Regions from separate parts of the Pseudoalteromonas sp. SR45-6 genome, predicted to be linked through region 1. Evidence: predicted binding sites of a transcription regulator. Region 1 holds the regulator's gene; the other holds the start of a gene.
What was found. The regulator ArgR, encoded in region 1, controls arginine synthesis, uptake and breakdown. The targets are predictions, from matches to a motif close to ANTGAATANNTATTCANT.

Region 1 (3,203 bases):
TTAATTTCATTAAAAACGCCGTGTATGAGATTTTGAGTTAAGGAAATATCATGGCGCAAGCGCAATCTGGAATTTGTGCTGAAGCAAACTTGCACGGTTTACATTTGTTTTTTAATGTATTTGATGGCCACGATGAGTCATTACGCAAAAAATTAAAATACGTTAGCGCTATCCAAGATGAGTTTTCAGATCAGTTTTCTGAATCGATGCTCTCCAGCCTAGTTGCAGTAGGGGCGCAGTACTGGCCGCATATTCTGCCTGAATTTCTGCCTAGTGAATTACAGAGCTTTCCTAATATTACTCATAATGATCATATTATGGGGGCTCAGCCTTTTGATTTATTTGTCCAAATTCGTTCCGATAGGGAAGATGTAAACCATTTATTTGCTTTGCAAATTCTCAAGTTATTTGCCCCCGATGTTGAATTGGTTGAGCAAGTGAGAAACTTTCGATTTTTAGATGGTCGCGATTTTAATGGTTTTATACTCGGTGGTGACACTCCTCATGGTCGCCAAAAGCGCATCACAGCGTTAATCAATAAACCCAACCATTTTGAAGATCAAGGCAGTTACGTACATATACAGCGCTATAAGCATGATTTAAGTGTGTGGCAAAACCTACCACTGAGTGAGCAAGAACAAATAATGGGACGCACTCGCTTAGATAATACCTTGATTATGCCAGCGACTGAAAATAGTCATGCTGTACGCACTGAGTTAAAAGATGAGCAAGGGCAACCACTGCAATTAAATCAAAACATGCCTTATGGTGACGTTTACGAACAGGGTATATTAGCGATTAGTTATGCAGCACAGGGAAATGCATTTGAGCAAGTATTACGAAGTCGATTAGGTGATGGCGATTGCTACGATCATTGGCTTGATTTTACTCAAGCCGATATGGGGTCTGCGTTTTTTGCCCCATCAATTAACTTTTTAAAGCAGCTGTAAAAAGTTTGAATCGGTAGACTTATACCGTATCAAATAAAATACGCACGCGTTCAAGAGTTACATCAATTTCAGATACTTTAGCTGGAGCGATAAAAATAGTATCGTCACCAGCAATGGTGCCTAGTACGCCATCTGCTTTACCTAATGAATCTAATAGCCGAGCAATTAATTGTGCAGCTCCTGGGCTGGTTCGAATAATGATCATCATTTCGTTATGCATTATATCAATCACTAACTGACGTAATGGGCTTTTCGCTGTAGGTACGCCCATTTCAGCAGGCAAACAATAGACCATTTCTTGTTTGGCATTACGAGTGCGTACCGCGCCAAACTTGCTTAACATCCGCGACACCTTACTTTGACTAATATTATCAAAGCCTTGCTCTTTTAGGGCGTCAACAATCTCACCTTGTGAACCAAAGTTTTCTTCTTTTAAAAGTGCCTTAAAGGCCTTTACTAATGCTTCTTGTTTATCTTGTGGTTGCATATTATAGGTTCTTATTCATAAGTGATGCGCTAATTGTACACAATATTGCATACTTATGCAGTAGTTGTTTGCTTTTGCGATGGATTTTAGTGCTGTAAACCAGCAAGTTTACAACTATGGTCTAAATTATATGTGAAATAAGCAGGATAAATTTGTCTTTAGTCGTTAATTTCATTATCTTTAGAGCCACAAATATTTCCTACCTCAAATTACGGAGAATTCCAATGAAAGTTGCTGTATTAGGTGCTGCTGGCGGTATCGGCCAAGCGTTGTCTTTATTATTAAAAACAGGCTTACCAGCTGGTTCTGAATTATCACTTTATGATGTTGCTCCAGTTGTTCCTGGTGTTGCTGTTGATCTTTCTCATATCCCAACAGACGTTAAAGTTGCAGGCTTTGGTGTTGATGCACTAGATCAAGCGTTAACTGGTTGTGATATCGTTCTTATCCCTGCTGGTATGCCACGTAAGCCTGGTATGGACCGCGCTGATTTATTTAATGTTAATGCTGGTATTATTAAAACATTAGCAGAAGGTATTGTTGCTAACTGTCCAAAAGCATTAGTGGGTATTATCACTAACCCAGTAAATGGCACAGTGCCAATTGTTGCGGAAGTATTCAAAAAAGCAGGTACTTACGACGCGAAACGTGTTTTCGGTATTACCACTCTTGATGTGATCCGTTCAGAAGCATTTGTAGCTGAACTTAAAGGTGTTGACGTTGCAACTGTGAAAGTACCAGTAATTGGTGGTCACTCAGGCACAACAATCCTTCCGTTACTATCTCAAGTTGAAGGCGTTACTTTCACTGATGAAGAAGTTGCTGCGCTTACTCCACGTATCCAAAATGCAGGTACTGAAGTAGTAAATGCAAAAGCTGGCGGTGGTTCTGCAACATTATCAATGGGCGCTGCTGCTGCACGTTTTTGTATGTCTTTAGTTAAAGGCTTACAAGGTGAAGACGTTGTAGATTACGCTTACGTTGCTGTTGAAAATGGCGATGCTGCATACTTTGCACACCCAGTACGTTTAGGTAAAAACGGCGTAGAAGAAATTCTTTCTTACGGTGAACTAAGCGCATTTGAAGAGCAAGCTAAAAACGACATGCTTGATACGCTGAAAAAAGACATCCAAGAAGGTGTTGATTTCATCAACGCTTAATTGCTAAGACGATTGATACAAAAAAGCCTGCATTTGCAGGCTTTTTTATGCTCGAAGGATTTTTATACATTAGGTGTTTATTAGTGATTACGATCAACGGCAATACGAGCCAAGCTAACGAGTGCTTCTTTATACGGTGATTCATCTAATACAGATAAACACGCAATCGCTTTATCAGCTTCTTCGTTGGCTTTATTCATCGTAAACTCAAGTGCTTTGGTTTCATTGAGGGTACTTAGAATAGCTTCTAAGTGATCCATACCATTACTGTGCTCAATAGCATCACGGATCAACTGTACTTGCTCAGCATTACCGTGGCGCATAGCATAAAGTAGTGGCAGGGTAGGTTTGCCTTCGGCCAGATCATCACCGATGTTTTTACCTAACTGCTCAGCATCAGCATTGTAATCAAGTACATCATCCACCAATTGAAAAGCGGTTCCTAAATGCATACCGTAAAGATTAAGCGCTTGCAGTGTCGAGTCGTCTTTTTCGGTAATAATCGCAGCAAGGCCTGTTGCAGCTTCAAATAATTTAGCTGTTTTAGAGTAAATTACCTGCATGTAGCTATCTTCGGTGGTATCAGGGTCGTTACAGTTCATTAAT
Region 2 (3,203 bases), on a different contig from region 1:
TATCGTAACTGGAGATGATCAGCTGATCGCCTGAGCTAACACCTTGTAGCAATTCTATTGCGTTGATGCTGCTTGCCCCGGTTGTGATATTTACCAGTTGTGCGGTGTCGCCGATAACTTTGTAAACCTGCGTACCACCTTGCTGCATAAACGCACCGCGTTTGATTTGTAAAACGTCATCACGATTTTCTAATAAAATGCGCGCTGTTAATCGCTGGTTTTGGCGAATGCCTTTTAGCTCTTCGTCAAAGCGTACTCGAGTAGTTACTTCACGATTGTTAACTTCCGGCGAAATTGCCGACAACACACCAGTCACTTTTTTTGCCCCGAGTGTGAGCTCAACTTCCATTCCTAAACCGAGTTCGTTGGCGTAACTTTCAGGTACTTGCAGTTGTGCTTCAAAATTACTTAAATCAACCAGCGTCATTAACGGCTGACTTTGGGTAACGGCTTCTTTTTGTTGTACAAGCAGGTTACCAACAATACCGGTGACGCTGGCTTTAATAGTTAAGTTTCTGACTTGACGATTTAAATCATCAACGATCAGTTGTTGGCGAGCGAGATCGCGCTCTGCAGCTTTGAGTTCAAATGCGAGTGTATCTTTAGCAAGTTCAACTTCTTGTTGAGCGTGTTTGTAAGAAAGCTTGGCTCGGGCAAGATCATCAACTGCTTTTTCTAAATCAATTTGGCTGATCAAGTTTTTTTCGATAGAAAGCTTAGCACGGCGATTTTCCCTGTCTGCTGCATTGAGCTCTACTTGGGCGAGATCAAGCGTTTTGGTTAAGCTTAACTTTTGTCGGCGTGCTTCTAAGTGCTTACGTTGTAATTCACCATCAAGGCGGGCTAACACCGATTGTTGCTGTTTTAGTTCATTATTGAGTTCTGGGCTATCGACTAAAGCAATAATGTCATCTTTATTTACTTTATCACCGGCTTTAACTTGTAAATCCACATATCCACGTTCTGGGCTATAAACCTTAGGAGCATTTGCAGCAACAATTTTACCGCTGGCGGCTACATCACGTACTAAACGACTAATATTAACGGTAGCAATCTGTAAAGAAGCCCGGTCAACAGAAATACTGCCTTGATTGTTACCCATAAATGCTTGTGCACATAAAGCAAGTACGGCAAGTGATAGCGCCAGCACTATTAATGGTTTTTTGTAACTGCGTCTTTGCGTAATACTTACATCTTGTCCGCTGGTATCTTTTATCATGAGTGATCCTTAGCTATGTCTATTCTCGCAGTAAGTGATCATCAAGCTCACTACTAAGACAGTGATTGGTGAAACTAAAAATAAACTGAGAATAAACATAAGTTGTGTCCTGTAATTATCTTTTAATGTTTATTCGAATATCATGCCACTATTTAATGTCATGATTTTAATGAAATAATTATTTATTTTTAAATTATTTGGTGTCCGCGGACATAAATTGTGTCCGCTGCGGACACTTTACTATGGCGGCTAAGAAGCTGCCGCAGGCGTCAACAGGGTGAGCAAGCTAAAAACTTACTAACTAGCGTAAATTATGCAAAATGTGACTGTTGTGATGATAATTATGCATTAATTAGTGGCTTTAAATTTACCCATAAAAAGACACTGGAAAGAGTATTTACTCTAATGCGCACTGTGGTATCGACCTTGAACGACAACAAAGAGATTCAATAAAAAAGAAAGCATTTATTTTCGCTACATAACTCAGTGAATATTTATTCATTTTTACTCTGGTTTACGTTAACGTAAACTGCAGGTTTGCAGAGCGGTTATTTTACAACTTGTTAAATATGACACCAGTGTCATAAAAAAATAACGGGTAAAATATCGCTAAATGTTAAAAATAGGCATGAAATAAAAAGATTGTGTTGTGGTGAGAAATATTCAAGAATGTGAATATGTATTCAAGGCGCTATTGACTCAATGTACAATTGGCGATAGTTTTGACTGTCTGCTAGCAAACCGTCGAGAAGGTCATTCATAGCTAGCTGTTGTAGCAAGGGGAGGGGTCTATGTTATACGACTCAAAATTAGAAAAAGATAATTGTGGCTTTGGCTTAATAGCCCAAGTTAATGGTCAGGCAAGTCATCGTTTAATTCGAACAGCGATCACTGGCTTAGACCGTATGGAACACCGTGGTGGTATTTCTGCCGATGGTAAAACAGGCGATGGCTGTGGCTTATTATTACAAAAGCCAGATAGCTTTTTTCGTGCTATTGCCGCTGAAAAAAATTGGCACTTGGGTAAAAATTATGCCGTTGGCATGATTTTCCTAAACTCAGATCCAGTACTTGCGCAAGCTGCAAAAGATATATTGAGTGAAGAACTCGAAAAAGAAACCCTCAATATTCAAGGTTGGCGAATTGTGCCAACAGATGAATCATGTTTAGGGCCAATTGCAATAAAGCAGTTACCTAAATTTGAACAGATTTTTGTTAATGCACCAGAAGGCTGGCGCCCAAAAGATTTAGAGCGTCGTTTATACGTTGCGCGCCGTCGTGCTGAAAAGCGTTTAAGCGAAGATGAAGGCTTTTACATTGCCAGCTTGTCAGGGTTAGTAACTATCTACAAAGGCTTAATGATGCCGGTGGATTTGCCTAACTTCTATTTAGATTTAGCCGATATCCGCATGACCAGCGCAATTTGTGTATTTCACCAACGTTTTTCAACTAATACACAACCGCGTTGGCCTTTGGCTCAGCCGTTCCGCTATTTAGCGCATAACGGTGAAATCAACACCATACAAGGTAACCGCCAGTGGGCTCGTGCTCGTTCATATAAGTTTGCATCGCCGCTTATTCCAGATTTGCAATCAGCAGCACCCTTTGTCAATGAAACCGGCTCAGATTCATCAAGCCTAGATAATATGCTTGAGTTGTTTTTAGCTGGTGGCATGGATTTATTTCGTGCTATGCGAATGCTAGTACCACCTGCATGGCAGAAAAACCGTGCGATGGATGATGACTTACGTGCATTTTACGACTTTAACTCTATGCACATGGAACCATGGGATGGCCCAGCTGGTATTGTGATGTCTGATGGGCGTTTTGCTGCGTGTAACTTGGACCGTAATGGTCTGCGTCCTGCACGTTATGTGATCACTCAAGATGGCTTTATTACCCTAGCTTCTGAAGTGGGTATTTGGGATTACACTGCGGATGAAGTGGTTGAGAAAGGCCGTGTTGGCCCTGGTGAGCTGTTAGT

Region 2: gltB (glutamate synthase large subunit) is a predicted target of ArgR. The motif match lies at 1,890-1,907, and genes of this name have one in related genera.

What each region holds. Positions count from the first base shown of each region.
Region 1 is NZ_JACJDM010000013.1:29,554-32,756, reverse strand. Features, by position in the region: gene H5158_RS08225 (Dyp-type peroxidase) at 51-950, shown strand; gene argR (transcriptional regulator ArgR) at 970-1,437, opposite strand; gene mdh (malate dehydrogenase) at 1,662-2,597, shown strand; gene ispB (octaprenyl diphosphate synthase) at 2,678-3,203, opposite strand, start outside.
Region 2 is NZ_JACJDM010000055.1:8,650-11,852, reverse strand. Features, by position in the region: gene H5158_RS18505 (efflux RND transporter periplasmic adaptor subunit) at 1-1,219, opposite strand, end outside; gene gltB (glutamate synthase large subunit) at 2,011-3,203, shown strand, end outside.